Regions from separate parts of the Paenibacillus sp. FSL R5-0378 genome, predicted to be linked through region 2. Evidence: a T-box and tRNA genes for the amino acid it is inferred to sense, from the RefSeq annotation. Region 2 holds a T-box; the other holds one or more tRNA genes.

Region 1 (16,119 bases), 4.1 Mb from region 2:
CAGCCTAAACCGGTCAGCTTGCTGGCCGGGGTTGTGGGACGTCTCACATGGAGTTACAAAGGAATTGGTTAGGCGAAGAGGTCTGGAAAGGCCCGGCATAGAAGGTAAAAGCCCTGTAGCCGAAAGTCAGTTCCCTCCGAGACGGATCCCGAGTAGTGCGGGGCACGTGAAACCCCGTATGAATCTGGCAGGACCATCTGCTAAGGCTAAATACTCCCTAGCGACCGATAGTGAAACAGTACCGTGAGGGAAAGGTGAAAAGCACCCCGGAAGGGGAGTGAAATAGAACCTGAAACCGTGTGCTTACAAGAAGTCAGAGCCCTGTTTATGGGTGATGGCGTGCCTTTTGTAGAATGAACCGGCGAGTTACGTTCCCGTGCAAGGTTAAGGTGAGAAGCCGGAGCCGCAGCGAAAGCGAGTCTGAATAGGGCGATTAAGTACGTGGACGTAGACCCGAAACCGTGTGATCTACCCCTGTCCAGGGTGAAGGTGCGGTAACACGCACTGGAGGCCCGAACCCACGAATGTTGAAAAATTCGGGGATGAGGTGGGGGTAGCGGAGAAATTCCAATCGAACTCGGAGATAGCTGGTTCTCCCCGAAATAGCTTTAGGGCTAGCCTCGGTGAATAGAGTCGTGGAGGTAGAGCACTGATTGGGTGCGGGGCCCGCAAGGGTTACCAAGCTCAGTCAAACTCCGAATGCCATTGACTTGTAACCGGGAGTCAGACAGTGAGTGCTAAGATCCATTGTCAAAAGGGAAACAGCCCAGACCATCAGCTAAGGTCCCCAAGTGTGTGTTAAGTGGGAAAGGATGTGGAGTTGCACAGACAACCAGGATGTTGGCTTAGAAGCAGCCACCATTGAAAGAGTGCGTAATAGCTCACTGGTCGAGTGACTCTGCGCCGAAAATGTAACGGGGCTAAACACACCACCGAAGCTATGGCTTGATGCGTATGCATCAGGGGTAGGGGAGCGTTGTATACAGCGTTGAAGGTATACCGTAAGGAGTGCTGGAGCGTATACAAGTGAGAATGCCGGTATGAGTAACGAAAAGATCAGTGAGAATCTGATCCGCCGAAAGCCCAAGGTTTCCTGAGGAAGGCTCGTCCGCTCAGGGTAAGTCGGGACCTAAGGTGAGGCCGACAGGCGTAATCGAAGGACAACAGGTTGAAATTCCTGTACCACCGTAAACCGTTATGAGTGATGGGGTGACGCAGGAGGGTAGTGACGCGAGCTGATGGATGCTCGTCCAAGCAGTGAGGCTGGTGTGTAGGCAAATCCGCACACTTTAAGGCTGGGCTGTGACGGGGAGGGAAAATTACAGTACCGAAGGTCATGATCTCACACTGCCAAGAAAAGCCTCTAACCAGGTGAAGGTGCCCGTACCGCAAACCGACACAGGTAGGCGAGAAGAGAATTCTAAGGCGCGCGGAAGAACTCTCGTTAAGGAACTCGGCAAAATGACCCCGTAACTTCGGGAGAAGGGGTGCCCCGGTAGTGTGAATAGCACGAGGGGGCCGCAGTGAAAAGGCCCAAGCGACTGTTTAGCAAAAACACAGGTCTGTGCGAAGCCGCAAGGCGAAGTATACGGGCTGACGCCTGCCCGGTGCTGGAAGGTTAAGGGGAGCGGTTAGGGGTTTACCCCGAAGCTGTGAACCGAAGCCCCAGTAAACGGCGGCCGTAACTATAACGGTCCTAAGGTAGCGAAATTCCTTGTCAGGTAAATTCTGACCCGCACGAATGGCGTAACGACTTGGGCGCTGTCTCAACGAGAGATCCGGTGAAATTTTAATACCTGTGAAGATGCAGGTTACCCGCGACAAGACGGAAAGACCCCATGGAGCTTTACTGCAGCTTGATATTGGATTTGGGTACGATCTGTACAGGATAGGTGGGAGCCTTTGAAACCTGAGCGCCAGCTTGGGTGGAGGCGCCGTTGGGATACCACCCTGATCGTATCTAGGTTCTAACCTGGTACCGTGATCCGGTATGGGGACAGTGTCAGGTGGGCAGTTTGACTGGGGCGGTCGCCTCCTAAAGAGTAACGGAGGCGCCCCAAGGTTCCCTCAGAATGGTTGGAAATCATTCGAAGAGTGCAAAGGCAGAAGGGAGCTTGACTGCGAGACCTACAAGTCGAGCAGGGACGAAAGTCGGGCTTAGTGATCCGGTGGTACCGCATGGAAGGGCCATCGCTCAACGGATAAAAGCTACCCTGGGGATAACAGGCTTATCTCCCCCAAGAGTCCACATCGACGGGGAGGTTTGGCACCTCGATGTCGGCTCATCGCATCCTGGGGCTGAAGTAGGTCCCAAGGGTTGGGCTGTTCGCCCATTAAAGCGGTACGCGAGCTGGGTTCAGAACGTCGTGAGACAGTTCGGTCCCTATCTGTCGTGGGCGTAGGAAATTTGAGAGGAGCTGTCCTTAGTACGAGAGGACCGGGATGGACGTACCGCTGGTGCACCAGTTGTTCCGCCAGGAGCATGGCTGGGTAGCTACGTACGGACGGGATAAGCGCTGAAAGCATCTAAGCGTGAAGCCCCCCTCAAGATGAGATTTCCCAGTATGTAAGACCCCTTGTAGACGACGAGGTAGATAGGTTGGAGGTGGAAGTGCAGCAATGCATGGAGCTGACCAATACTAATCGGTCGAGGGCTTATCCAAAAAATATAAAATGTAGATTCGTTTCGTATCTAGTTTTCAGGTGATCAAACACTTGAATTAAATATTGTTCCCTGATAGCTCAGTTGGTAGAGCACTCGACTGTTAATCGAGTTGTCACAGGTTCGAGTCCTGTTCGGGGAGCCATTATGGAGAGGTGTCCGAGTTGGCCGAAGGAGCACGATTGGAAATCGTGTAGGCGCCAAAAGCGTCTCGAGGGTTCGAATCCCTCTCTCTCCGCCATTATAGTTTGGCCCGTTGGTCAAGGGGTTAAGACACCTCCCTTTCACGGAGGTAACATGGGTTCGAATCCCATACGGGTCACCACTTTAATTATTAGCTTCAGGGATGAGAATCCAAAAGAAAAAATGCTTGCCTTTTTAGTGGTTTATCTGCTAAGATATTAAAAGTGTTTCTTATGGAGGCTTAGCTCAGCTGGGAGAGCATCTGCCTTACAAGCAGAGGGTCGGGGGTTCGATCCCCTCAGCCTCCACCATGTATACTTTAAAGAAAATAAATATTTTTTAATGACGCGGGGTGGAGCAGTCCGGTAGCTCGTCGGGCTCATAACCCGAAGGTCGCAGGTTCAAATCCTGCCCCCGCAATTTATCTCCTTATTTATGGAGATACATAATTGGCCGTGGAACCGTGGTGTAGAGGCCTAACATGCCTGCCTGTCACGCAGGAGATCGCGGGTTCGAATCCCGTCGGTTCCGCCATTTATTTTCTTGAGAGTTTAGTTTGTTGCAATAATACTCTTGATAGAAACAAAATTAGGCTCGGTAGCTCAGTCGGTAGAGCAGAGGACTGAAAATCCTCGTGTCGGCGGTTCGATTCCGTCCCGAGCCACCATGAATTTAATAATAAGCATAAAAGCCGGTGTAGCTCAATTGGTAGAGCAACTGACTTGTAATCAGTAGGTTGGGGGTTCAAGTCCTCTCGCCGGCACCATATGGAGGCTTAGCGAAGTGGCCAAACGCAGCAGACTGTAAATCTGTTCTCGTACGAGTTCGGTGGTTCGAATCCATCAGCCTCCACCAGTTTTATTATAGGGGCATAGTTTAAAGGTAGAACAGCGGTCTCCAAAACCGTTAGTGTGGGTTCAATTCCTGCTGCCCCTGCCATTCGAAATACAGCTTCATATCTTTTATTATGGCGGTCGTGGCGAAGGGGTTAACGCACCGGATTGTGGCTCCGGCATTCGTGGGTTCAAGTCCCATCGATCGCCCCATAACTTATAATGACAATCTTGTTGGGGATTAGCCAAGCGGTAAGGCAACGGACTTTGACTCCGTCATGCATAGGTTCGAATCCTATATCCCCAGCCAGTTTAAGCGGACGTGGCTCAGCGGTAGAGCATCGCCTTGCCAAGGCGAGGGTCGCGGGTTCGATTCCCGTCGTCCGCTCCATTTGATTTCGGCGCCATAGCCAAGTGGTAAGGCACAGCTCTGCAAAAGCTTTATCCCCAGTTCGAATCTGGGTGGCGCCTCCATTAACTTCATATGCGCCCTTAGCTCAGCTGGATAGAGCGTTTGACTACGAATCAAAAGGTCAGGAGTTCGAATCTCTTAGGGCGCGCCATTTTTTTTAACTGAATATGCCGGTGTGGCGGAATTGGCAGACGCGCGCGACTCAAAATCGTGAGGGAAACCGTGGGGGTTCGAGTCCCTTCACCGGCATCATAGAGAAAAGCCTTGGAAAATATCCAAGGCTTTTTCTTGTATAGACTAACATTGTACACCGAGCCATCGTTCGTCGTTCGTTAATCCCTCATCCTGCTGTACACTTGCACTTCTCCTTCCAATCAGCCACCTGATGACATCCCGCTGAAAGACGGCCATTATAATTCGTATTGCGTTTATTTGTATGACTGTATGGTATTTAAAGATCCTCTGATCAATCCGTTCGTTCTACCATTACTCCCTTTGAACGTTTTCCCCATCCTTGTTTAAAGCTGATAAACCATTCCAGCCAGCTTTAACCGGGTTAAACAGGCTCTATGTTTCTTTAGCTAAGTGCTAAATCCCTTGCTCAGAGCCTCCAACGACTCCCTATCCCAAGCATTGTATAAGTAAACTGCTCATTGAAGTTCCAGAGCGTGTTGATCATGCCCTATAAACGGGCAATTGGAGCTGCCAGTGGAGGATGTGGCTGCCGCGTTACATGCAGAAAAAGCTTGCTTCGTCTAAGGTCCGAGCCTTCCCCCGACTTAGGTCTAGGATTAAAAACCGTCTTGGGTCCGTTTTGGAAAACCCGGATTGAACCTAAAATAGAGTCATAAGGTTGATACAAACGAAAGGCGGTGACAATGCATGAGAACAAATAAAACTTCTGGTTGGGCGATCGTATTGATCGCAATCGGGGCACTGATGCTCCTGGGAGTATTCGCTCCATTATTCGGCAGGCTGATCGGATTGATCTTCCCGATCCTGATGATCGTGCTCGGCTATTATGGAATTCGCAGAGGTAAGGTGGTCATCGGTACGATTATCCTCGCATTCGGTGTCATGGGACTTCTGGCGAAGCTGTCCTGGATCATCGGACCGCTGCTGGGAATTGCCCTGGTAGTGTTCGGGATTATGCTGCTGAAAGGTAAGAAGTCGTCGAAGTGGATGTAACGGTAACAAAGAATTACCTTCAATAAATACAATCAAACGAATAGGCGATCACAGCTTATAAGGAGGGAGCAAAAACAGATGAGCGTATTTCGCAGGGTACGGGATATCACCGTAGCGACATTAAATGAACGTTTGGAACAAAGTCAGGACCCGGTACGGTTGATCGATCAGTTTTTGGCATCAACGCGTGACGATATTATGGAAGCCGAGAAGCTCGTTCAGCAGTACTCCGCTCACGTGAGACAGCTGAAGCAGCAAGTGGATCAGGCATCCAACATGAAGGAAAAGCGTGAGGAGCAGGCGCTGCTGGCTCTGAAGGCCGGCGAGGATCATCTAGCCAAGCTCGCACTGCAGGAAAAAATCATCTATGAAGAAAAGCTCGAGCAATACGGAGGACTGCTGGATACAACCCGCCAGTCGCTCACCGAGCTGGAAAATCAACTGAACGACCTGAAATTGGAGTACCAAACCGTGTACAGCAAACGTCAATACTACGCGGCACGGATGGAAACCCTCAGACTTCAGCAGCGGATGAATCAGCGCATGGAAGGTTTTGGCGGACAGGATGTTCCCAAGATGTTCAACCGTCTGGAAGACCGCATTTCCGATTGGGAATTTGAAGCACGCAGTCTGCGCGATCTGCGCCGCGGCGGTCAGGAACTGTTCGAGCAAGCCAGCGGAACGGTATCCAGCGTGCTGGAAAGGGAGCTGGCCCGCCTGAAGGAAAAGCTGAACAACAGCGGAAAGGAGTAACGTCATGAGCAAGCTATACCGATCGACCCGCGATAAAATGGTCACCGGTTTGTGCGGCGGTCTGTCCGATACCTTTGGCATCGATTCCACGCTGCTGCGGATCCTGTTTTTGATCAGTATCCCATTTACCGGCGGGACCACGCTGTTCATCTACTTTATCGCGGCTTTGGTCATCCCTAAAGAACCTACGACACCTTTTAATCCATATGGACCGGGACCGGGGGCAGCTGGGGGCGGATACTACGGCAATAGTATGGGGTCCGGCAGCTACTACGGCAACGGTCAGCAAGGCAACGACGCTTATGGTGCCCAATCTTTTGACCCTAGAGCCAAATACAACGGTTCGCCTTACGGCGGAGGCAGACCGGGCGGATACAGCTCGTCCGCATCCGACCTGGACGCCATGATGGAAGATATCGAGAAGAAAGCCATGAAGAAAGAGCTTGAGGAATTGAAAAAAAAATTATCTAAGTACGAGAAGGGAGAAGTGTAAAACATGGGAGTATTTAAAAGAATTAAGGATATGACGAAAGCATCGGTGAACGAGGTATTGGATAAAGTTGAAGATCCGGTAATTATGCTGAACCAGTATCTGCGCGATATGGAGGCAGAAATCCATGACGCGGAAGTTACAGTAGCGAAGCAAATGGCCAATGAACGCCGCATGAAGCAGCGCGTGGAAGAAGCCGTGAAGATGGCCGGCCAACGTGAGGCACAAGCTGAACTGGCACTTCGTAACGGCCAGGAAGAAGTAGCGCGCAAGCTGCTCGAGGAAAAGATTTATTTTGACCAAAAACTGTCCGAGTACCAAGAACTGCACGCTCAATCCGAGGCACAAGCTAAAGAACTGGTACAGCAACTCCATGACATGAAAGACGAGTTCTACAAAATGCGCAACAAGCGCAATGAGCTCGTAGCCCGTGCGCAAATGGCGAAAGCCAAAAAGCAAATGTCTCAAATCAGCAGCCTGCATACGATCGAAAGCGGCAGCGCGTCCCTTGGATTCCACCGCATGGAAGAAAAGATCATGCAAATGGAAGCTGAAGCCGATGTGATGCGTGCCCCTTACCGTCCGGAAACAACATCCGCTTTCACCAGCCCGGTCGATGCGGAGAAGCAGCTGAAGGTGGAAGAACAGCTCAGCGCGCTGAAAAGCAAGCTGAACCCGCCGGCTGCCGCTCCTTCCAAATCGAATAAAGAATAAGTATTCAATTCTGCGGACAATATGATATGCTAGGAAGAATGGAATAAGGGCGCGAGACCTCATTCACATCTTCCTGGATCCCGGTGAAGCCATAAGGAGTGTGCCCGTCACAACCCTATGGCTTTTCCGGTCTTACTTTTCCGATAAACCAAGACATCATAAGGAGGTGCGGCATGGAAAAAAGAAATCGCTTCATTGCGCTGATTCTCATCGGGATCGGCCTCCTCATGCTCTTCGGCAGGTGGGTCGGCTTTTTTACCATCGTCGCCCTCTTATTCATTCTTATGGGAATTTATACGATTCGCGGCGGAAAAGTGAAGAGGGGCTACCGTCTCGTTGCGGTCGGAGCCATCCTGCTGCTGATTGATCATTTGCTGATCGTGCTGGGGATTGCGCTGATCTCCCTGGGATGGTTTTTTGTAAAGGCAAGGAAGGTACAAAACCGGGATGGGTACCTGCAGAAGCAGGGTTTTTCGGGTCATTACAATTGGGACCAGGTCCCTTGGGCTATGAGAAGCCAAAGCGTCTGGCATGTCATCAACGAAGCCGATCTGGATTTGTCGCTTGCGATCCCCGAGGAACACCGTACGGTGATGATGTTTCAAGGCATCATGGGGGATACGGACATTAAAATTCCGGAGTATTACGGGGTGGAGCTTGAAGTGTTCGTCCTGTTCGGGGCGATCGATTTCAGAGGGCACCGGGATAACGGCTTGATGAACCGTTTGAACTGGAAATCCCCTAATTATGAGACCAGCGAATACAAAGTTAAATTCCATATTTCCTACCTGGTAGGAGATGTTGATATTGATCTGTCATAGGAGGAGGGTTCCCTGATGAAAACCAGAAAACCGGCTAATATGGTCTCCCGGAGCATGGGCGAGGGGGCCCTTCTTTCTTTTGTTATGCTCCTGATCATTTTTTACGTACTTTATACATATGGTTATTTGGCCCCGTTTGATTCTTGGCAAAAAACGCTGCAGGCCGGTGCTACGCTGATCCTGGTTCCGATCGGTCTGGGAGCTATCTTCGGGTTCTATCAGAGCTATCGGGTAAAATTGAAGCTGGAACGGCTGCGGGAAACGCTGCTCTCCTGGGAAAAAGGGAACGTCGCCCGCTCCGTACCGGAGCTTGGCAGCGACGAGGTCGGGCGCCTTGGCGAGCAGCTTGGACGCATCAGCAAAAAGTGGGAGGAGCAGGTCAACTCCCTTCAGCGCTTATCCACGAATAATGCCCAGCTGGCCGAGCAGGCGCGGATATCCGCGATCGTAGAGGAGCGCCAGCGGCTGGCGCGGGAGCTGCATGATGCGGTATCCCAGCAGCTGTTTGCGATATCGATGACGGCGACGGCCGTGGGGAGGACGCTTGAGAAGGATTTTGACAAGGCCCAGCGCCAGGTGGCGCTCATCGAAGAAATGGCCGCCGTGGCCCAATCAGAAATGAGAGCGCTGCTGCTGCATCTCCGGCCGGTCTATCTGGAAGGCAAGCCGCTGGAGCAAGGCCTCGGCGAGCTGATCAAAGAGCTCAAAGTGAAGGTTCCGATGGAAATCGTGTTTGAGATGGACAAAGGCATCCACCTGGTAAAAGGAATCGAAAACCATCTGTTCCGCATCATCCAAGAGGCGATGTCTAACACGCTCCGGCATGCCAAAGCGGATAAGATGGAAATCCGGATTCACCAAAAGAAAGACATGGTCTGGGTCATGCTGCGTGACGACGGCCAGGGCTTTGAACTAAACGAGACAAAACAGGCTTCTTACGGCCTTTCCAATATGCAGGAACGCGTCAACGAAATCGGCGGATCGATCCAAATTATTACGGCGCCCGGCAAGGGAACACGTATCGAAATTACCGTGCCGATTGTATCTGAAGACAAAGCAGGGAGTGAGGATCTTGGAAATGGAAACACCCATGATTAAAGTGCTGCTCGTCGATGACCACGAGATGGTGCGGATCGGTCTGGCGGCCGTGCTGGGGACTGAGGACGGCATCGAAGTCGTCGGCGAGGCAGGCAGCGGGGAGGAAGGCATCCGCCTTGCCCGGGAATACAAACCCGACGTCGTCCTGATGGACCTGGTGATGGAGGGCATGGACGGGATTGAGGCGACGCGGCAGCTGCTGAAGCTGTACCCGGACTGCAAGGTGATCGTGCTGACAAGCTATTTGGACGACGAGAAAATGTACCCGGTTATCGAGGCTGGCGCATTCAGCTACCTGCTGAAGACGTCGCGCGCAAGCGAAATCGCCGACGCCATCCGCGCCGCGGCGCGCGGCCAATCGGTCTTGGAATCGCAGGTCGCCTCCAAGATGATGAACCGGTTCCGCCATCCGGAGGTGGAGGCCCCGGCGCACAAGGAGCTGACCGACCGCGAAATGGATGTGCTCCGCCTATTGGCGCAGGGCAAGTCCAACCAGGAAATCGCCGATGACCTCATCATTGGAATCAAAACGGTCAAGTTCCATGTGACGAACATCCTGGCGAAACTGGGCGTAGACGACCGCACGCAGGCGGCGATCTACGCTTACAAAAACGGTCTGGCGGAATAGTTAGGTTGAATCCAAAGCAAATCAGTCCATAGCAGATGAAAAGCCCCTGAGGAGCGGATAGCTTCCAGGGGCTTTTTTAGATCATAATGTGTAAGTTTTGAAGACCGCTAAATCAAAAACAGCAGCCCGAGGGTGGCCAGACTCAGCGCCAGGCCAGCTCCAAAGCCGAATCCATAGCCATACGGATAATAAGGATAGAAGGCGCGGACGTTGGCTTTTTGCGGAGCTTTGGCTACAGGCCCCTTTGCGCGTTTTTTATGGCCGCCCTTTACTTTGGCGCCGTGCAGCTGGGTGCCTTCCGGCCCGTTCAGAATAATATGGCCGTCTTTGCACTCGGTCAGCTTTCCGGTATATACTCTGCCGTCATACATACAGGCAGCGACCATTTTGCCGCAGTGCTGCCGAATATTTTCCTCTGTTAATGGGTAAATAGGGATCATGGAAGTGTGCGAACCTCCCTTATCATTTTTATTAACCAGTGTATTCATGGCCTATGGACGCGGCTATGGTCATTCACCCAATTTCGCCTATCGTTCGGCTTTAGGTATAATCGCCCCGGAAACGGACATCCTTTTAGTAGATTGATAGATTTCCTGGTGAAGGGATGTATGAGGGATGATGGCAGTCCGGAGATGGGCAGGTTTAGGTTTGGCGGTATGCATAGCGGCTTTGGTATGGATGGGGTATTTGTGGTACAGCGCGAATCAGACGTCGGCGCCGTCCCATCAGGATCCGGAAGAATTGCGCACCCTCTTGAAGCTGGGAAATGAAGTGGTAGACGTGCCGCAGCGTCTGGTTGTGAAGTGGCAGGGAGACTGGGAAGCCAACGGAAATCAAGATGCGTACGAGGCGGCTGAGGGGCTGTCCCAATCGCTGAATCTGCCGGGAGTACAGCAGCTGACGGAAGGCGGTCATTTGACGTACCGGGTCGTGGATACGAAAAATGGCGTTAACGTGCGGTTTAACTGGCAGGAGATTTCAGAGGATCGCAGTTATATTATTATTCAACTGGAGGCGGCTGGTGATGAGCAGCTGAGCGCCTTGACTGAACTCCAGTCGGAATACGGACAGGCATTGCACGAAAACGGCATCGATGCTGAATGGAATGCTTCTTTGCAGGGAACGGTTAAAGGGGAGCATACTGCCGGTTCGACCATGAAAGCGGTAGAGGATGGCATTTTCAGAAATATGGCGGCGACAAAAGCGGAATCCTACGAGGATGCGACTACGGTCAGCAACGCTTACGAGGTGCCTTCATTGCGGTCCGGCATTCAAAGCGGAGGGAAGGTTCTGAACATGCAGGTGGCGGTTCATGAGGATCAATCGACCGGCAGCAGCCGGGTGACGATCGGGCTTCCGGTCATTACGATTGAGTATTAGACCTGCCTGGCACGCGGAAAGAAATTTTTGATTTACCACGAAGTTAAACGGATAGCATCATGCTGATGAATGTGCTAAAATGACATCAATCATTTTATGCCACCAAATTATGGTGTAAAATCGGGATTTTGAAGAGACCAAAATACGACATAGAAAGAATGAGGAGCCATGACTGAAAATCAAAATCTTGAAGCACTCAAAACACCTGGTGCTGTATTTTTTATTTTCGGGGCAACCGGGGATTTGGCCAAACGCAAACTGTTTCCTGCCATTTATAGTTTGTACCGTGAAGGTAAATTAGCCGAGGATTTTGCGGTCATCGGCGTCGCGCGGCGTCCGCGTACCCAGGAGGAGTTCCGTGAGGACATCTTCCAGTCGATTCAGGAATTTTGCCGTTACAAGGCGGAGGACAACGACAATTGGAAGACGTTTGCGCAGCATTTTGAATATAAGTCCCTCGATATCAACAACGTCGACGGATTCCGTGAATTAAACGAACAGACGGTGAAGCTGGAGAAGCAGTTCGGCATTCCGGGCAACCGCCTGTTCTACCTGGCCCTGGCGCCGGAGCTGTTCGGCAGCGTATCGTTTAACCTGCAAAAGGGCGGCATGCTGGATGCCGAAGGCTGGAACCGCCTCGTCATCGAGAAGCCGTTCGGCTACGATCTGAAATCGGCTGAAGAGCTGAACGAACAGATTCGCCAGGTCTTTAAGGAAGAAGAGATTTACCGGATCGACCACTACCTGGGCAAGGAAATGGTGCAGAATATCGAAGTCATCCGATTCGCCAACGCGTTTTTCGAGCCGCTGTGGAACAACAAGCATATTGCCAACGTGCAGATTACGCTGAGCGAAACCGTCGGTGTTGAAGAGCGCGGAGGGTACTACGACCATGCCGGCGCACTCCGGGATATGGGACAAAACCATATGCTGCAGATGCTGACGATGATCGCGATGGAGCCGCCGAGCCGCCTGCTGCCGGAGGACATCCGTGACGAGAAGGTGAAGGTGCTCCGTTCGCTCCGGCCTTACGAGACAGCGGAAGAAGTGAAGAAGAATGTCATCCGCGGCCAGTACATCAAGGGCTCTGCCCGTGGTAAGGACCTGCCAGCCTATCGTGAGGAGGACAAGGTCGACCCGAATTCCAATACGGAAACGTATTTTGCGGCACGGCTGTTCGTGGATAATTTCCGCTGGGCGGGCGTACCATTCTATATCCGGACAGGCAAACGCCTCCCGGTCAAAACGACGGAAATCGTCGTGGAATTCAAGAGCATGCCGAACAACGTGTATTTGGGTAAAAAATACAAGCTCGAACCGAACCTGCTGGTTATCCGGGTGAACCCGATGGAAGGCATCTACGTAAAGATCAACGCGAAGAAGCCGGGCTCCGAAAATGAAATCGAGCCGCTCGCGATGGACTTCTGCCAGAGCTGCATGGTCGGCATCAACTCGCCTGAAGCGTATGAGCGTCTGCTGCATGATGCAGCCCGCGGCGAATCGACGTATTTCACCCGCTGGGATGAAGTGGCGTCGGCCTGGTCCTTCGTCGATAAAATCGCCGAAGCCTGGGCGCAAAATCAGGGTGATATCTCTTATTATCCTGCCGGGTCCTGGGGACCGAAGGAAACGGACGAACTGCTGAAAGCGGACGGCTTCCACTGGTGGCCGGTGAACGGCCAGGAAGAGGACAACGTCGTGTGGCAGATTGGCAAATAAAACCGTTGTGCCGGTGCTTGCCTTATGTTTCACTAAAGACATAGCCTGAAATGAAATCATCCTCATGCAGCCTCTGCATGGGGGTGATTTGCGTAGAGAATGTGATACAATAATAGACATGACTTTAGTGATGAAGGGAATAGTGAAATGAGCAAAGCGATAGATGATACGCTGCAGCAGGAAGTGGAGAAGCGCCGGACGTTCGCGATTATCTCCCACCCGGACGCAGGTAAAACAACATTAACGGAGAAGCTGCTCTTGTTCGGCGGCGCGATCCGGCTGGCTGGTACGGTCAAAGCGCGCAAAGCGAGCAAGCACGCGACCAGTGACTGGATGGAAATCGAGAAGCAGCGGGGGATTTCGGTTACTTCGTCGGTGATGCAGTTCGACTATAACGGACATCGGGTCAACATTCTGGACACCCCGGGTCACCAGGACTTCAGTGAAGATACGTACCGTACGCTGACCGCTGCCGACAGCGCCGTCATGCTGATCGACGTGGCCAAAGGGGTCGAGGCGCAGACGATCAAGCTATTCCAGGTTTGCGCGAAGCGGGGCATTCCGATTTTTACGTTTATTAACAAGCTCGACCGGGAAGGCCGGAGTCCGTTCGACCTGATGGAGGAGCTGGAGCAGGTGCTTGGCATCCGCTCTGTGCCGATGAACTGGCCGATCGGTACCGGACGCGAGCTGTGCGGTGTCTACGACCGCATGAAGAATCAGGTCGAGCTGTTCCAGGGGAACGACCACTCGACCATTCAGGTACAGAAGGTGGAGGACTATAACGACCCGGTTATCCGTGAGATGGCGGGGGATTACCTGCACGATCAGCTGTGCCAGGACCTGGAGCTGCTGGACGTAGCGGGGGACCAATTTGACCTGGAAAAGGTACAAAAGGGCGAACTGACGCCGCTGTTCTTCGGCAGTGCGATCAACAACTTCGGGGTGCAGACGTTCCTGGAGAACTTCCTGCAGCTGGCCCCGCCGCCGGAGCCGCGCCGCAGCACCGCTGGGTTGATCGAGCCGACGAACGAGAAGTTCTCGGGATACATTTTCAAAATCCAGGCGAACATGAACCCGGCGCACCGGGACCGCATCGCCTTCATGCGGATCGTGTCCGGCAAGTTCCAGCGCGGCATGACCGTCAAGCATGTGCGGGTCGGCAAGGACATCAAGCTGTCGCAGCCGCAGCAGTTCCTGGCACAGGACCGCGACATCGTCGATGAGGCGTATCCTGGCGATATCGTCGGGCTGTTTGACCCGGGCATTTTCCGGATCGGCGACTCGCTGAGCCAAGGCAGCGAAATCGTCTTTGACGAGCTGCCGACGTTCTCGCCGGAGATTTTCTCCAAGGTAACGGTCAAGAACGCCCTGAAGCACAAGCAGTACCAGAAGGGCATCGACCAGCTGACGGAGGAAGGGACCATTCAGGTGTTCCATACGGTCAGCTTCGACGATACGATTCTCGGCGTTGTCGGCCAGCTGCAGTTCGAAGTATTCGAATACCGGATGAAAGGCGAGTACGGCGTGGATGTGCAGCTGCAGCGGATGCCGTACCAGTTCGCCCGCTGGATCGTGGACGACCAGATCGATCCGAGCAAATTCCGCATCAACTCGACGCTGGTGAAGGATAAGAAGGGCAACTATGTCGTGCTGTTCGAAAACGAATATGCGATGCGGACCGCGATGGAAAAAAATCCGACCGCGAAGTTTTTGGAGACGGCTCCTTAAGTCTGATGAAGCTTCTGTAATATAGGAAATACCCCTCAGCTGTTTCCCAGCGGAGGGGTATTTGTCGTTGCGGTAAAAGCACCGGCGTCTTTGTTAAGTCAATGGACCCGGCTTAATCGTCTTGAGGTGCTCATGAGCCACATGGACGAGCTCGTTCTGCTGCTTCGTGTCGATATTTTTCCACATCATCTCAAAGATCGCTCCGAGGCCAGGGAGCGCCTGCTCCGGACCGTCGACGGATCCTTCAATCATTTCACGAAGCTCGGCTTCATTGGAATCATGGACCTTATGGACAATGGCTTGGCGCAGGTCGAGAAGAATTGACATGATCGTTTTCCCTCCAGGCTAAAAAGTATGAACCCTTCACGTCAGAGCCGCCCGCTCCGTATATCGGTGCGAACGACGTCCCGCTTCCCAGGGCTCAGTCTGAATTGTAATGATATTCTTTAGTAATGTGCCCCGAGGCAGGTGGCAAAATTCAAGTTTTTCACCTGCTGTGATATAATAATCAGGATAGACTTCTTATAGTCGTGGAGGTTAACATATGGCAAAAAAGCAGTACGCCGTCATCGGTATGGGGCGCTTTGGCTCCAGTGTTGCAAACACACTGAGCGAGATGGGGTTTGACGTGCTTGCCATCGATTCGGATGAACAGCGCACCCAGGCGGTATCGAATATGGTTACGCATGCCGTATCAGCGGATTCAACGGATGAAGAGGCGCTTCGTGCCCTGGGCATCCGCAATTTTGACGTGGTGGTTGTCGCCATCGGCGAAGACATCCAATCCAGTATTTTGACGACGCTCATCCTGAAGGATCTTGGGGTCGGAACGATTATCGTCAAGGCGCAAAATGAACTGCACGGCAAGGTTTTACAAAAGATCGGCGCCGATAAAGTGATTTTTCCGGAGCGGGATATGGGCATGCGCGTCGCCCACCATCTCACTTCGCCGAATATTTTGGATTACATCGAGATTTCCGAAGACTACAGCATTTTGGAATTAAAGGCTTCGCAGGACATGGTCGGCAAAAACTTGAGGGAGCTCGACATTCGCGCCCGCTTCGGCTGCAACGTCATGGCGATCAAGCACGGTACAAAGATGGATATTTCGCCGTATGCCGATGCCCCGCTGAGCGAAGACGACGTACTCGTTATCGTCGGCGAGAAAAGCGATTTGACCAAGCTGGAGCTGGCTTATCCGAAATGATCCGATCCTCAGCGCGGGAGGACCTCGTGCTGGGGCAGAGGAGCAGTTTGACAGATGAATCATGAGAAGGACGGTTAAGGATGGACATCATTTCACCGCAAAATCCCCGGGTCAAGGAATGGGCACAGCTGCTCGAGAAGAAGCACCGGGACAAGCAGCATAAATTTATCATCGAGGGCATTCATCTCGTGCAGGAGGCGCTGACGGCCGGGGCAGACCTGGAATGCGTCGCGTTTGACCTGGAGCAGGGGATTCCGTCCGAGCTTGCCCACCTGGCCGGCGGGGAATCTGCGGAGTGGA
Region 2 (16,119 bases):
CAATCCGAACGTGAAGCCTCAGACCCGGAAGAAAGTATATGAAGCAATTGAACGTTTAGGATATCGTCCGAACGCGGTGGCAAGAGGACTTGCCAGCAAGAAAACGACAACCGTGGGTGTCGTGATTCCGGACATATCCAACTCCATTTTTGCGGAGATCGCCCGGGGTATCGAAGATATCGCCAACATGTACCACTACAATATCATTTTGTGTAACGCTGACAAGAGAAAAGACAAGGAAATTCGCGTCATCAACACGCTGCTTGAGAAGCAGGTGGACGGGCTGCTCTTCATGGGCGGAACCGTAACGGACGAGCATATTCAGGCTTTCCAGACTTCGGCTGTGCCGATCGTGCTCTGTGCGACGCGCGACGAGAACGGCATTTATCCTTCCGTGGATATCGATCATGAGGCGGCCGCCTTTGACGCGGTAAATACGCTGATTCGTCACGGTCACCGGGACATCGCCATGATCAGCGGAACGCTTCAGGACCCGGCGAACGGCTATGCCCGTTTCCAAGGCTACAAGAGAGCGCTGGAAGCTGCCGGCATCGAGTATCAGGAAGACCTGGTTCGCATCGGCAACTACCGGTACGAGTCCGGTGTGGAAGCGATGAAGTATTTCCTCGGGCTGAAGAAGAAGCCTACGGCGATCTTTGCGGCCACCGACGAGATGGCGATCGGCGCCATTCACAGCATTCAAGACGAAGGTCTGAAGGTTCCCGATGACTTCTCGATCATCAGTGTGGATAACATCCGCATGGCTTCGATGGTTCGTCCGCAGCTGACGACTGTAGCGCAGCCGATGTACGATTTGGGTGCGGTAGCGATGCGTCTCTTGACCAAGCTGATGAAGAAAGAAAATGTGGACAACCCTCGGGTCATTCTTCCTCACGAAACGATTTTGCGGCTCTCCGTAAGTCATGTGAACGAGGAATAAATAGACATATCCAAATATGAAAAAGGTTGAATACTCGTGAAAAAAGCTCCTTCAGGGAGCTTTTTTTGGGATGTGCGGCTCTTAACAGATACGATGCGGCCATGTGCCTGTTTTCATAGCCATTAAGTCCTAATCGTCTGAAATCATATTTTTGCACAAAAATAGCATCATCGAGAACTGACCGCTTGAAAGGATTGGAGATGACATGCCAGAAATGATAGGAATCATCGGAGCCATGGATGAGGAAGTGGAACTGCTCCTTGCCGGGATGGAAGGGGCGGAGACGGTTACGAAAGCGGGCGTCAAATATGCCCGGGGTACATACAGAGGCAAGCCGGTTATCGTTTGCAAATCCGGCGTGGGCAAAGTCAATGCGGCGGTAACGACGCAAATTTTGATCGACCAGTTTGGCGTCGGCAAAGTGCTGTTTACCGGTGTGGCCGGAGCCGTTCATCCGGAACTGAACATCGGCGATATCGTCATTTCGTCGGACTGCGTGCAGCATGATATGGATGTCAGCCCGCTCGGATATGCACGTGGCGTAATCCCTTACCAGGAAGTATCGGAGTTCAAGGCGGACGCAAGTCTCATCGCTTTGGCGCAGGAAGCTTGCCAGGCTCTCGGAGAGGTCAACTGCAAGGTGGGACGTATTCTCTCGGGGGACCAGTTTATCGCGAACGTCGATCAGGTATCCTGGTTTTATGAGCATATGGAAGGAGCCTGCGTCGAAATGGAAGGCTCTGCCGTAGCCCAAGTCTGCTATATGAACGGCGTGCCGTTTGTTGTGATCCGGTCGATGTCCGACAAGGCCGACGGTTCGGCACATGCCAATTTTGCTGAATTTACGGTGGCGTCGTCACGCCGCTCCCATGCGATTTTGGATTACATGGTGCAGCGGTTGTAGTCGGCGGCTCGACAAGCATCGAAACGATTGGAATCTAACTAAAAATCCCCAGTCCCTTGAAGAGAGGATGGAGCCTCACGATGATCGGCTCGCTTCGTCTCTCTTCCGGGAGACCGGGGATTTTTTCGGCTTGTCCGGCATATGGCAAAGGCCATCTCCGAAACATTGTGTATATGGTTAATACATAAATCGCTGCTGGAAACGGATCCGGTCAAACTGTTCCTTTGAGGATAGCGGAACGTCCCGACCGATGCGGACCATAAGGCAGTTGGCCGGATGGGAACAGATCTCCGGATCGTCGGTGGCGTACCATACCATGTCCACGACTTTCATCAGCCGTTCCATCATTTTGCGATAGTCCCATACGCTGAGGCCGCTGGTTTTGAGGTCCCAATGCCAATAATACTCGGTCGTAAAGACAATATAGGGTTCCATTTGGCCGCCTTCAAAAGCGGTTGTGATCATTTTCTGCCCGAGTCCCAGCGAACGGTAGCTGTTGGCCACCTCAATCGCTCCCAGCTCGATCAGGTCGGCCATATGGCCCTGCGACCAGCGTTCCTGCTCGTCCGGGTAATGGAAGGTGACATAGCCGACGATCACGTTTTCATCCCGGGTAATGATGATTCTCCCTTCCGGAAGGCCGGCGATTTCGATCAACGCCTTGTGCTGCTCGGCCGGCTTGCGGAAAGCGTCGAGATCCGGATGCATCGTAAGCTCCGCGAGTCTTCCCGGCGGTACGGGACCTTCGACAATCAGGCAGCGGTCCTCGCGGGACAGCGGATGGACATGATACAGTTTGAGGTGTTCCATCTGGACGCTCCTTTCTGCTTCTAACCTACTTATAGCAAAAAAACAAATAAATGAAAAGGGAATGGCAGGGGCATACATCCTGTGCTATAATATCTCTGACATAAATTAGTCACATTTTTTGCTGTTTCCGTAAGTGCTTAACCTGTATGCTATACCCTTTCAGCAATCATTCAAAACTCTCGTAAATCAAGTCATGATGTGTATGGTGTCAATCTATTGGCATGAACTCATACAAGATTGTAAGCGCTGCCCTAGCATGGGAGAACAGAGGGAGGATGAAAGTATGGATCAAATTCACAATGAAATCTTGCCGAGCGTGGTTTCATCATCCAATATGGGCGATTATGAACAGGCTCGTTCCGAGTTTCAATGGGAAGATGTGGAGAAACATTTCACCTGGTATGACACAGGCAAGGTAAATATGGCTTACGAGGCAATTGACCGCCATGTGGCGGAAGGACGCGGATCGAAGACGGCGCTCCTGTACAGCGATGCTTCCCGTGACGAGTCATATACCTTTGCGGAGATGAAGGAGCAGTCCGACAAATTCGGTAACGTGCTGCGTAAATACGGTATCGGTAAGGGAGACCGGGTGTTTATTTTTATGCCGCGGAGTCCGGAGCTTTATTTCTCCCTCATGGGTATTTTGAAAGTGGGAGCCGTCGTTGGACCGCTCTTTGAAGCGTTTATGGAGACGGCCGTCAAGGATCGGCTCGAAGACAGCGGGGCCGTCGCCCTGATTACGACGCCACAGCTGCTTGGGCGCGTCAAGAAGGATGAGCTTCCCGACTTGAAGCATATTTTCGTCGTTGGCGACAATGTACAGACGGACGACAGCATTATTGATTATAAGCAGGAAATGAACGAAGCGCCTGCGGACCTGCAGATCGAATGGCTGGACCGCAGCGACGGATTGATTATTCATTATACTTCCGGTTCCACCGGCAAGCCGAAGGGCGTATACCACGTTCAGAATGCGATGATTCAGCATTACTATACGGGGCGGATCGTCCTTGATCTTCGGGAAGACGATACCTATTGGTGTACGGCTGACCCGGGCTGGGTAACAGGGACATCGTACGGCATTTTTGCCCCATGGCTGAACGGGGTAACCAATGTCATCCGCGGCGGACGCTTCAGTCCGCAGGATTGGTACGGCACGATTGATAAATATAAAGTCACGGTGTGGTACAGCGCTCCGACTGCTTTCCGGATGCTGATGGGGGCCGGGGCCGATGTGATCTCCCAGTTTGACCTCAGCAGCCTCCGCCACGTTCTGTCCGTTGGCGAGCCGCTGAACCCTGAAGTCGTCCGCTGGGGCGAGAAGGTATACGGGCAGCGCATTCACGATACATGGTGGATGACCGAAACGGGCGGGCAGCTGATCTGTAACTATCCTTCCATGGCCATCAAGCCTGGCTCGATGGGACGCCCGCTTCCAGGGATCGAGGCCGCTATCCTGGACGATAATGGCAAGGAAGTGGCGCCATATACGATGGGCAATCTGGCCATTAAGGCCCCTTGGCCCTCGATGATGAACCAGATTTGGAAAAACCCGGCCAAGTATCAGGAGTATTTCAGAATTACCGGCTGGTATATTTCCGGGGACTCGGCATACATGGACGAAGAAGGTTATTTCTGGTTCCAAGGCCGGATCGACGATGTCATCAACTCGTCCGGCGAGCGGATCGGACCGTTCGAAGTCGAGAGCAAGCTTGTCGAGCACCCGGCGGTTGCAGAAGCCGGCGTCATCGGCAAGCCGGATGCGACGAGAGGCGAAATCATCAAGGCGTTTATCTCGCTTCGCGAAGGTTACACCGAGTCGCAGGAGCTTAAGGACGAGATCTACCGCTTCGTCAAAGAGGGATTATCGGCCCATGCTGCACCGCGCGAAATTGAGTTCAAGGATAAACTGCCGAAGACGCGTTCCGGTAAAATTATGCGGCGCGTGCTGAAGGCCTGGGAGTTAAACCTTCCGACAGGCGATTTGTCCACAATTGAAGACTAAGCACTGAATCTAGCGTTACCTTTGCTAACGGTAAGGGATAACGCCGTAAACAGAATAAAGAACAGCCGGTTGCTCAGGGTTATACCCTGACAGCCGGCTGTTTTCGTTATCCCGATTTTTCGGATAAACCGCTCTATACAATACAAGAGGCAATCCCATACCGGGATTGCCTCTTGTGATGCTATATCTGCTTGCCAGGTCCATTACTTTTTCTCAAAGTAGGCGCCCGGCGATTTTGGCGATTCGCCTGCGCTATTTACCGCAGATACGAAGAAGTAACCTTTGATTGGAGTCGATGTGGTGTACGATAAGCCAGGCTCCGTGCTGGTGCCTAATTTAACATACGGACCGTTCGGATTCGTACTGTAATAAACATCGTACTCTGTGACCATTTCCTGGGCTCCTGCGGCGGTCCACTGGAATTGGATTCCGGTCTCCGTAGCAGCCATTTGAAGCCCGCTAGGGGCGGCTGGAGCCGTCTGAGGCGCCTGTTCCGTTCCCGGTGTCTCTCCGGATGCCACACCGCCGTCCGGATTGTCCTGCCCGTCGTTTTGTCCTTGTTCCCCGGACGGATTGTCCGTGCCTCCGATAATGTTGGTCAATCCGCCGCCCAGGCCGACGGTCATGCTCGGTGCGGACTCCTTGCCGGCCACGTCCACGGCCGTGACATAGAAGCTGGATCCGCCGCTCGCAGCGCTGGTAAAGGATGACCCTTCTCCGACGAGGAGGCTGGCCTGTCTCCGGTAGGAGCCGCCGTTATCCGAGCGGTACAGCCGGTAGCCGACGACATCGGATTGTCCGGTAGGGCTGAAGGAGATGACGGCCTTGCTGCCGTTCCACGAGATCGAAGCGTTCGATGGGGCAGCCGGTGCGGCGCCGTCGTCTACGCGCGGATCGATCTTGGTCGGCATGTCGCTGTTGGCATCCCTCGGGATGTAGTAAGACAGCGCATTGTGGCCGCCCTTCATTTTGGCAAACGCGTTCTCCAGCTCTTTGATCAGCTCGGAAATCGGTTTTTCCCGTTTGACGACGACCTTCTCCTTGAGCATGTCATCCGGCGTACCATCCTGCGGGATATAGTTTACGCCGTTGTAGGTAATGTACTTCTCTTTGGCTATGCCGTCGTCGCTTTCCGTCGGAACGTATTTGCTGTTGAAAATGTCGGTCACGAACCGGTCCGTGAGCGATGTCGGCAATTTGCCGCTGTAGGCGGACACCGTCTTGGTTACGATGCCGTCCGGTTTATCGAACTTCGAAGTCTTGAACAGCTCCGGTTCTCTGTCGATCACCTCGTTCATCACGAGGGTCCAGATGGACTGGGCGCGTTTCTTCGCCGCCTTGGTGGTCAAGGTGTTCTTTTGTTCCTTATAGCCAGCCCAGACCCCAAGCGTCACGTCAGGGGAATAGCCCAAAAACCAGACGTCTCCGTAATTCTGGGTCGTACCCGTTTTGCCGACGATCGGCACGGTTTTAAAATGCTTGTAATTTTTGCGGACGACATCGCCGGTTCCTTCGGTGATGACGGTCCGCAGCATGTCGGTCATCAGATAGGCCGTCTGCTTGGAAAAAGCCTGCACCGGCTTGGCTTCGTGCTGATACACGATGTTGCCTTTGGAGTCGGTGATTTTTTCGATCATGTAGGCGTCGTTAAACTGGCCGTTGTTCGCAATGGCGCTGTAAGCATTGGTCAGCTCTTCAACCGTCACACCGTAAACGAGGCCGCCCAGCACGCCGGTCTTTGCACCATAATCATCCGGTTGCAGGGTCGTGATCCCGAGCTTCTTGGCAAAGCTCCAAGCGTTCTGGATTCCGACAACGTTATTGTATAGTTTAAGCGCGACCGTATTCACGGAATTGTTGAGTGCGGAGCGCGCCGTCATCAATCCTTTATATCCCGAAGTTGAGTTTTTGGGAATATGATACCCTTTTTGCCAGTCCGGCAAAATGATCGGCGAATCGTCAACCACGCTTGCCGGTTGAATTGCGCCGGACTCAATCGCCGGCAGGTAAGCCGCAATCGGCTTCATCGTCGATCCCGGCTGGCGGATCATCTGGGTCGCATAGTTCATCTGTTCTTTGTTAAAATCACGGCCCTCGATCATGCCGAGAATGGCGCCGGTCTTGTTGTTGATCATCATGGCCGCCGTTTGCTCGGCCCCCTTGGTTTTGCTGTCAGGGGAGAAGTTGCTGTCATCCTCGGCGATTTTATGCATCGTATTGTACACCTTTTTATCAATGGTGGTATAGATCCGATACCCGCCCGTGCTGAGCTGCTGCCGGGCTTCTTCAAGCAGGTCGCCGTCCTGCTTCGCATCGTCCCCGGGAACCTTGCCTTCCGCCTGCTCATTCAGCTGCATGATGATTTGGGCGCCTTGGCGCTCCGTTTCCATCATCAGATAAGGGAAGGTCGCGTATGCCTTCTCCACATGGGGAGCCAGCTGTTTACGGATGTCGAAAGCGAGCGCTTCCTTATACTGGGCTTCCGTGATTTTGTTCTCCTCAAGCATACGCCGGAGCACCAGATGCTGCCGGTCGATGGCGCGCTTAAAGTTAGCTTCGTTAAACTCGCCTTTGCCGTTGAAGGCCGAATATCTTGAAGGCAGCTGAGGAAGACCGGCCAAATAAGCCGCCTCGGCGACGTTCAATTTACTGAGATCACTAATATTAAAAATGCCTTTGGCTGCGGCCTGAATACCGTACAGATTGTAGCCGCTGGATCCGTTGCCAAACGGAACCTTGTTTAAGTATGCCGTTAAAATTTCTTCTTTCGTCATAAACCGCTCCAGCCGGAGCGCGAGCAAAATTTCCTTGAATTTCCGGTCTTCCGTTTTGTCCAGGTTCAGGAAAACGCGTCTGGCCAGCTGCTGGGTGAGCGTGCTTCCTCCGGTCTGCACGGATTCATGCAGAAGCTTCTGTTTGACGGCACGGAGCGTGCCCTTGATGTCAACACCCTTATGTGTAAAAAAGTTATTGTCTTCAATCGATACGACGGCGTCGATGACGATGGGCGGTATCTGCTTATACTCCACGGGGCGTCTGTCCTCATCGGTCCGAAGCTGTCCGATGGGGGTGCCGTCACGGAAGTAGGCGAATCCCGTAATGGAGTTCTCGCTCATCTTCTGGTCAATCAATGCCCTGGAACGGACCGGATCATCCTTCACGATGGAAGTGAGGTACCCGGCTGCCGTACCGCCGGCGAACAGCGCTCCCATAACGATAACGACCAGCGTCCACATCGCGGTAAGGCCGATGATGCGGCCGTAGGACCGTTTTTTCGGAGCGATCTGCTCTTCCGGCTTTTGTTTGTTATCTTCAACCATTCGTGGCTATCCTCCTTTTGACGGAACTATTATAGCATAAATTGCGTATTTTGAATGCAGAGATCGAATCGTGGCCAAATGGATGGCAAACATTGACTTTTTTCGGGTGTGTGGTATAAATAGGGTTAATCCAAAAAGAACATATCGTCAAAAGGCAAAGAAAGACTCCAGTAGAAGGGAGCCTGAGCTGATCAGAGAGCCGGTGGGTGGTGCAAACCGGCAGCCTCTCCCTTTGAATTACCGTCTTGAGCCGTCCGGAGGAACGCGCGTCACCAGGAGCGTAAGTAGTCTGGCACCGGACCTGGCAGTCCGTTATCGTAATGAAGTGAAAGCAGTATGTGGAAGGGAATCGTCCCGTAACGGCTGCTTTAATTAGGGTGGTAACGCGAGCAGGCTCCTTCTCGTCCCTTGGGACGCGAAGGAGCCTTTTTGCTGTACATTCTAACGGATCAGAGAGAGGTTGATGACGATGAACTGGGAACAACTCACGCCGGCCCAGAAGGAAGAGGTTGAACGCCAACTGGCTGTCATCAGGAGGGGGACGGTCGAAATCCTGCCGAACGAAGAGCTGGAACGCAAGGTGATCCGGTCGGTTGTGCAAGGACGGCCGCTCAAGGTAAAGCTGGGTCTTGATCCATCCGCTCCGGACATTCATATGGGGCACACGGTAGTGCTGCACAAGCTGCGGCAGTTTCAGGAGCTGGGCCATGAGGTGCAGCTGATCATCGGGGATTTCACGGGCCGGATCGGCGACCCGACCGGGAAATCGGAAACCCGCAGGCAGCTGACGGAAGAGGACGTGAAGCGGAATGCGGAAACGTACCAGGCTCAGGCGTTCAAAATATTAAGTCCGGACAAAGCGAAGGTATACTACAACTCCGAATGGCTCGGACCGATGACCTTTGCCGACGTGATCGGGCTCGGTTCCAAAGTGACGGTGGCCCGGATGCTGGAGCGAGACGATTTTTCCAAACGGTATGCCGGCGGTCTCCCGATCAGCATTCACGAGTTTTTCTACCCGCTGATGCAGGGCATGGATTCGGTGGCGCTGGAGACGGATATCGAGATCGGCGGTACGGATCAGACGTTTAATCTCATGATGGGCCGCACCTTGCAGAAGGAATACGGGGCAGAGCCGCAGGTGGCGGTCACGCTGCCGCTGCTGGAAGGGCTGGATGGCGTGCAGAAGATGAGCAAAAGCCTCGGTAATTACATCGGAATCGATGACGCACCGAACGAAATGTTCGGCAAAACGATGTCGGTGCCGGATGGGCTGATGGTGAAATACTTCGAGCTGGCCACGGATATAACGAATGAAGACCTTCAGATTCTGCGCGAAGGATTGGAAGGCGGCCGTATCCATCCAAGGGATGCCAAAATGAGCCTGGCGGCAGCCTTTGTCCGGATGTATCACGGGCAGGAGGCGGCCGAAGCGGCCCGGCAGCATTTCGTCACTGTCTTTCAGCAGCGTGCGCTTCCTGAAGATATCGAGCTGCGCGATATCCCCGAAAACGAGCTGCAGGGAGGGGCCATCCGGCTGGTCCGGCTGCTGACCCTTATCGGATTTGCTTCTTCCAACAGCGAGGCCAGAAGGAGCATTCAGCAAGGAGCGGTCAAGCTGAATGAAGTGAAAATCGAGGATCCCCATGCGGAGATCACGGTCCGGGACGGCGATATCGTTCAAGCGGGAAGACGCAAATTTGCCAAGCTCCGGCTGCTATAGAAGATGTAAGAAGCCGTGAGAAGGCTGGGAGAGGCCGGGGGATACTACCACGATACACAGGGCTGCCAGTCAGCCCTGTTTTTCATCCAGAATAAACAAAAAAGCCCGGAACATAAAGTTCCAGGCTTGGTTGCAGCAAATATTAACGGTTGTAGAATTCGACGATTTGTCTTTCGTCGATGTCTTGGGAAAGCTCGGCGCGCTCTGGGAAACGGATGTATTTACCTTCCAAAGCTCCATCGTTGTACTCCAGGTAGCCTGGCAGATGCGTACGGTTTTCCAGCGCTTCTTTAATAGAAGAGAGGCTGCGGCTTCTTTCGCGAAGACCGATCACGTCGCCTGTGCTTACTTGGTAGGAAGCAACGTTTACTTTCTTGCCGTTAACAGTCACGTGACCGTGAGCGACCAATTGGCGCGCTCCTGCACGGGAGTTAGCGAAACCAAGACGGTAAACAAGGTTGTCCAAACGGCTTTCCAGCAAGAACATGAAGTTTTCACCGGCAATACCTTGCATTTTTTGCGCTCTGTCGAACAGCGTGCGGAATTGCTTTTCACCCAAACCGTACATGTGGCGCAATTTTTGTTTTTCTTGAAGCTGCATACCGTAGTTGCTCATTTTTCTCCGTTGGTTAGGACCGTGCTGTCCCGGAGGAAAAGGGCGTTTCAATTCTTTACCAGTACCGCTCAGGGAAATTCCCAGACGACGGCTCAATTTGAACTTTGGACCTGTGTAACGTGCCATGTTATAGTAGACTCCTTTATTTTTCGAATAATTTACAGTAGGGCTCTATTTGCGCCGTATTTGTTTACCTGTGCGTTCTAGTACGAACCGCACAACTGACGGGAAAGTTCAGCCGCTGTCCTGTCAGCAACAAATGACGTGAGGGTGACACAACGTTACGCCCAAATCAAGACTATATTGCAGTCTTTTTCAACAATAGATTTTATATTATAGAGTAGGCAAAAGTCAAGGCCTGACATTGTGCTGGAAAAGTCTAATTTTGTCGATAGGGCTATAGTCCTAAAAAAGTAGGACGAATATCTGAAATATGAGTGCAAAATTGCTTGGAACAGAGTAGAATATGATTATTATAACACATCCGACATAACCCGACTTTGTCAGGGGATTTTCATATTGCAAGGATGACAATGATTGATTGTGATTCTATGGTGCCTTGAAAGACACCCTCTGGGCACGGTGTAAAGGAGCGCCTGTCTATGTCAGAACACCAACGAGAAACAACCAAGCATCAAAGCCTGTTCCAGACGAATACCGAGCTGGCGTTTCCCTCAGAGTCGGCTACTTCCTGGCTGCAGGAGATCGACTTGTCCATTCATGATTTGCCCTATGTGGATCACGTGATTCAGGAAGCCTTTCTCCAATGGCGCACTGAAGGGCAGGCGCTGACGTTAAGCGGACAAGCCCTGTGGGCCGTGACGGATTACGAGGGGCGGTGGATCGAAGGCGATGAAGCTCTCCTTGCGGAACCTTTCTGCGGTTTGACGGGAGAGATCGGGCGCTGCCTGGAGTCCGGGGAACAAGTCTGGGTCCATCCTGATGACCCGGCGGATCGCGGAAGCTCCTGGGTCACGACGGTTATTCCGGTCTTTACACGCCGGGACCATGCGCTGGTGTGCCTTCTGGTCTGCGGAATCCCCGCACGCTTTTTTGATGAAGGAATCCGGGACACCGTTGCCGCGATGGCGCTTCACTACCGTTCCTGCCTGTACAAAAGCTTTAAGTTCGCCCTCGTATCGGATATTCTGAAGGTACAGGAAAGCACGGAACGGGAAGCCAACCGCCGGTCCATCCTGTTCCAAATCATGCAGCGGATGCATGATCAGATCGACGTCGAAACCGTGCTGACGGAAGTTCTGGACAGCCTTGAAGTACTGTACCCCACCATCCGGGCGAGGCTGCTCATGTCCCAGGACCATCAAAGCCGCAATCCGCGGGTAGAACCGCTCGTGTTTCACCCCTGGGGCGAGGATATCTGCGTCAGGTCTTTTATGGATGGAAGGCTCATGATGCAGGATGGCAGCGGCGAAGGAATGGAAGGCCAGACCGAAATCGCGATACCGCTCGGCGGCAAGCAGGGCGTCTACGGGGTGCTGCATCTGGTGATGTCCCGGGAGCTCCGGGAAGATTTAGATCTGCAGCTGATCAGCATGGTGGTCGACACGGCGGGGAACGCGTTCGAGAATGCGAAGCTCTACGAGCAGTCGAACCTGCTGATTCATGAGCTGCGCCTCATTAACGAATTGACCCACCGGCTGAACCAGAGCCTCAAGCTGGGGGATATCTACAAGTTTGCCAGCGAGGAGATGCTGGATATTTTTCAGGCGGATTACTGCTGCTTCCTGCAGTACAATGAGGAGCGGGACGTTCTGGAGGTCATGGCATCCAACGTTCCCGGTCTTGCCCCGTCTTTTGACGCAGAGTACGGCTTCGGCGGACTTGTTTTTCATAAAAAGGAACCTGTAATTCTGTCAGACTATTCGCTGAACGGCAAAGTCCCCTCAAAGCTGATGGAAATCACGCATTCGCAATCCCTCATCGCTTCACCGCTGACCGTAAACGGCAAGGTAATGGGGGCGATTCTGCTGACGCACCGCAGCCCTCATTATTTTTCCTATGACAACTACCGGCTTCTGCAGACCTTGTCCAGCCATATCGGCCTGTCGGTGAGCAACGCGCTGCTCCACGCCGAGCTGAGACGGATGGCCAACCGGGATATGCTGACCGACATGTACGCCCGCCATTACCTTGATAAGATGATCCAGCAGTATCAAGTGAGCGATTTTTGCGGGTCTCTGATCGTGGTGGACATTGATGAATTCAAACAGGTTAACGATACATACGGCCACCAGAAAGGGGACGACATTCTCAGGCAGGTCAGCGATATCGTGAAATCCTCCATTCGGGAGGAAGACGTGCCTGCACGCTGGGGCGGGGAAGAGCTGGCTGTGTATATGCCGCAGCTAGGGGTGCACCAGGCGGTCAAAGTCGCTGAAGTGATCCGGAGCCGGGTCGCCCGGGAGACAAGCCCGTCCGTAACGATTTCAAGCGGAATCGCGGAATGGTGCTGGACGGACCCGCAGGTGAGTGTAGACAGCTTGTTCTACAGAGCGGATATGGCCCTCTACAGGGCAAAGAACAGCGGACGCAACCAAATCCAAATGGAAAACATGAACGATATGTAGCAGGCGGCCTCACTCTCGGGTGGGGGCGCCTTATTTTTGCATGAACTGGCCGGGCGGGGGACAGCCTATAAAGCAAAAAGGACCTATGATCGAAAAATGAACCTTGGTTCATTTTGTCCGGAAAGGCAGTTTTCCCATGATGAAAAAAATGGTACTTCCCGCCTTGCTGCTGCTCGGCCTTTGCGGCGGTTTGACAGGCTGCGGCATGTTTCAGGACTCGAAATCGCCGGAGGAGTGGTTTTCCCAGACGATTACCGGACTTGCCGGCATCGATTCGTTTTCATTTAGCGGACTGGCTTCGGTTCGTGCCCAGGATCAGGGGCAGGTGCAGAACTTTGCTTACACCGGCAGGCTCACGGGGCACGACCAGCTGACCATGGAGAGCGTGATCCCTACTGGGGAGGCGGTTCAGACCACGGGACTCCAGGCACGGGGAATCACCGGGAAGACCGTAAAGGTGACGAATTTCCGCAGGCAGGACGGGGGATGGGTGAGGCTGTCGAGTGAAGCGAACCCTGAGGATAACTCTCCTTCATTAACCCGGTTAAACCCTCTGCAGCAGCTCGACGGCATTCATGGGCTTCCCAAAAGCATCAAGGTGGAGTCCAGCGCGGGCCGCGGCACTAAAGTGCTGCGGATCGAACTGGAAGGCTCCAGTGCAAAGGACTTTTTGGCGAAGCAGCTTGAATCGGAAATGGAGGGTCTCCGCAAGCAGCCGGGATACACCCATGCACAGTCCGGGCAAAAGCAAAAGCTGCAGACGCTCTGGAATCAGGGGGACAAGCAGCTGCGGCAGATGCTGAACGATGCCCAGGTCAGCACGGTCTATCATTTGACGATTAACCGAAAGTCCGGATTTCCGGTTCGTCTGACCTCCGAGAGCGCGATCGACTATATCAATCTGGACGGTGCGCAGACGCGGGAGACGATGGTCAATGATGTATCATTCCAGCCTTAGGCTCGCCCGGTGACGACAAGTTCCATACCGGACGATCGGGCGGCTGCTCATTTGGTCATCATCCGACAGGCAGACTTGGGGCTTTCCGCCTGCATCCGGAGGGCTCATGCTGACGGGACTTGCCATGCGTGCTACAATAAGTCTGAATGAATTAACCTTTGTTCAAATAAATAGCTTACAGGTTATGTCAAGGGGAGGAAATAAGTAATGCGTGATCCTAGAATTCAAAAACTGGCGGAAAACCTCGTCGGTTATTCCGTGAACGTACAGCCGGGGGAGAACGTCCTTGTCGAGATGATCGGCTCGGAGCGCGACCTGCTGAAGGCCGTCATTGATGAAGTTGGCAAACGGGGAGGACGTCCGTTCGTACAAATTACCGACAAATCGGTGCAGCGTACGATGCTGATGAACGCGAGCGAAGAGATGCTCAAGACATGGGCGGACATCGACCTGAACCGGATGAAGCAGATGGACTGCTATATCGGCATCCGCGCCGGAGAGAACGTCAACGATCTGGCCGACGTTCCTGACGAAAAGGTAAAACTGTTCAATTCGCTCTATAATCATCCGGTACATAGCGGGCAGCGCGTCAACCACACCAAATGGGTGGTGCTGCGTTATCCGAACCCAAGCATGGCGCAGTTGGCCAATATGAGCACGGAAGCCTTTGAGGACTTCTATTTTGACGTATGCAACCTCGATTACGCCAAGATGGACAAAGCGCAGGATCCGCTTGCCGAGCTGATGAGAAAGACGGACAAGGTCCGTATCGTCGGCCCGGGCACCGATCTCAGCTTTTCCATTAAGGGAATCGGCGCCGAAAAATGCGCAGGCGAGAAGAACATTCCGGACGGCGAGGTATACAGCGCACCGGTACGTGATTCGGTCAACGGCACGATCAGCTACAACACCAGCACGGTATACAACGGCATTTCGTTCGAAAATATCAAGTTTACCTTCAAGGACGGAAAGATCGTGGAAGCGACCAGCAACGATACCGAGCGCCTGAACAACATTTTGGACTCGGATGAAGGGGCACGCTATATCGGCGAATTCGCGATCGGGTTTAATCCATACATTTTGCACCCGATGAAGGACATTCTGTTCGACGAAAAAATTGCCGGCAGCATCCACTTCACCCCGGGTCAAGCCTATGAAGTAACGGATAACGGCAACCGCTCCTCCATCCACTGGGATATCGTGCTGATTCAGCGTGAAGACTACGGCGGCGGGGAGATCTACTTCGACGACGTGCTGATCCGCAAAGACGGCATCTTCGTCATTCCGGAACTGCAGGGGCTGAACCCTGAAAACTTGAAATAGGAATAGCTGAAGAAGGGAACCCGGCCCGTGAGGCCCACGGTTCAGCGCTTTTAGAAATTCCTTGCGCGAGAAAGCGGATTCAATGTATCATAAAAGTGGTAAAATCATAGTATACTTGATATCAAAAGCTACGGAGGGATCCTATGTCCAGTAACAACGCAGCTGTTGTAGAAATCGCCCAAACGGCAAGCCAATTTACCTCTTCGATCGTACTTCAAGCGGAAAACAAGTACATCGATGTCAAAAGTATCCTCGGTCTGTTTACGACACTCGTAAGCAGCCAAAGCTATGAGCTTCATGTTCATGGACCGGATGCGGACGAGGCTAAAACGGCGATGAAGGAAGTGTTTGCCAAACACGGCCTGAACGTCAACGTGGTCTCTGAGTAAGCGATGAAGAAGAGCGCACCTGCTGGCAACAGTAAGGGCGCTTTTTTTAAAGTCATAACCTTGATATGTACCGGGGTTATTCTAGAACCTTGCACCGCCGCCAGCCTTCCCCTTAGAGTCCCTTTGCGCCGCGCTTGGCATTGAAACCCGGGGCCTTTGCGGACGATGGGCCAGAGTTTCCTGTTCCTTCGGCTTCCCGGGGACGTTTTTCTGGGCCAGGTTCTTGTATTGGTGTTCAATTTCGTCTAATATTAAGAATAGAATACAAGGGTGTAATTGTAGGATTTTGGACATAGGGGGGAAGATGCATGACTTCATCTGAGCTGCAGGAGCAGTTGAATATTAAGGCGATTAATCTGCTGAAAGATGATGCAGAGAAAATAGAGAAGCTTATTGAAGTACAAATGGAGAATCTGGCCACACGCTATTGCCCTCTCTATGAGGAAGTGCTGGACACCCAGATGTACGGATTTTCACGTGAGGTTGATTTTGCCGTACGTGCCGGTCTTGTGCCCGAACTTACAGGCAAACAGCTGGTCA

What was found. The T-box of region 2 lies ahead of tyrS (tyrosine--tRNA ligase). A T-box ahead of a tRNA ligase gene usually reads a tRNA of that ligase, here a tRNA-Tyr.
Region 1: it encodes a tRNA-Tyr, which carries the amino acid that the T-box ahead of tyrS (tyrosine--tRNA ligase) is inferred to sense. The anticodon was not compared.

The regions. Positions count from the first base shown of each region.
Region 1 covers NZ_JBBPAY010000001.1:1,647,761-1,663,879, forward strand. The annotation lists rRNA gene MKY74_RS07420 (23S ribosomal RNA) at 1-2,663, shown strand, start outside; tRNA gene MKY74_RS07425 (tRNA-Asn) at 2,732-2,807, shown strand; tRNA gene MKY74_RS07430 (tRNA-Ser) at 2,812-2,903, shown strand; tRNA gene MKY74_RS07435 (tRNA-Glu) at 2,913-2,987, shown strand; tRNA gene MKY74_RS07440 (tRNA-Val) at 3,081-3,156, shown strand; tRNA gene MKY74_RS07445 (tRNA-Met) at 3,192-3,265, shown strand; tRNA gene MKY74_RS07450 (tRNA-Asp) at 3,303-3,379, shown strand; tRNA gene MKY74_RS07455 (tRNA-Phe) at 3,437-3,512, shown strand; tRNA gene MKY74_RS07460 (tRNA-Thr) at 3,536-3,611, shown strand; tRNA gene MKY74_RS07465 (tRNA-Tyr) at 3,615-3,700, shown strand; tRNA gene MKY74_RS07470 (tRNA-Trp) at 3,711-3,784, shown strand; tRNA gene MKY74_RS07475 (tRNA-His) at 3,816-3,891, shown strand; tRNA gene MKY74_RS07480 (tRNA-Gln) at 3,914-3,988, shown strand; tRNA gene MKY74_RS07485 (tRNA-Gly) at 3,995-4,069, shown strand; tRNA gene MKY74_RS07490 (tRNA-Cys) at 4,079-4,152, shown strand; tRNA gene MKY74_RS07495 (tRNA-Arg) at 4,165-4,241, shown strand; tRNA gene MKY74_RS07500 (tRNA-Leu) at 4,260-4,339, shown strand; gene MKY74_RS07505 (LiaF transmembrane domain-containing protein) at 4,973-5,278, shown strand; gene MKY74_RS07510 (PspA/IM30 family protein) at 5,357-6,031, shown strand; gene MKY74_RS07515 (PspC domain-containing protein) at 6,036-6,524, shown strand; gene MKY74_RS07520 (PspA/IM30 family protein) at 6,528-7,235, shown strand; gene liaF (cell wall-active antibiotics response protein LiaF) at 7,409-8,056, shown strand; gene MKY74_RS07530 (sensor histidine kinase) at 8,072-9,154, shown strand; gene MKY74_RS07535 (response regulator transcription factor) at 9,135-9,782, shown strand; gene MKY74_RS07540 (hypothetical protein) at 9,890-10,222, opposite strand; gene MKY74_RS07545 (YwmB family TATA-box binding protein) at 10,398-11,162, shown strand; gene zwf (glucose-6-phosphate dehydrogenase) at 11,331-12,881, shown strand; gene MKY74_RS07555 (peptide chain release factor 3) at 13,029-14,612, shown strand; gene MKY74_RS07560 (small acid-soluble spore protein SspI) at 14,706-14,939, opposite strand; gene MKY74_RS07565 (potassium channel family protein) at 15,157-15,819, shown strand; gene MKY74_RS07570 (TrmH family RNA methyltransferase) at 15,900-16,119, shown strand, end outside.
Region 2 covers NZ_JBBPAY010000001.1:5,778,508-5,794,626, reverse strand. The annotation lists gene ccpA (catabolite control protein A) at 1-940, shown strand, start outside; gene MKY74_RS26870 (5'-methylthioadenosine/adenosylhomocysteine nucleosidase) at 1,146-1,844, shown strand; gene MKY74_RS26865 (GNAT family N-acetyltransferase) at 2,022-2,654, opposite strand; gene acsA (acetate--CoA ligase) at 2,938-4,662, shown strand; gene MKY74_RS26855 (transglycosylase domain-containing protein) at 4,866-7,982, opposite strand; T-box leader at 8,131-8,394, shown strand; gene tyrS (tyrosine--tRNA ligase) at 8,452-9,705, shown strand; gene rpsD (30S ribosomal protein S4) at 9,848-10,447, opposite strand; gene MKY74_RS26840 (sensor domain-containing diguanylate cyclase) at 10,924-12,909, shown strand; gene MKY74_RS26835 (hypothetical protein) at 13,046-13,867, shown strand; gene MKY74_RS26830 (aminopeptidase) at 14,075-15,190, shown strand; gene MKY74_RS26825 (HPr family phosphocarrier protein) at 15,334-15,579, shown strand; gene MKY74_RS26820 (YlaN family protein) at 15,888-16,119, shown strand, end outside.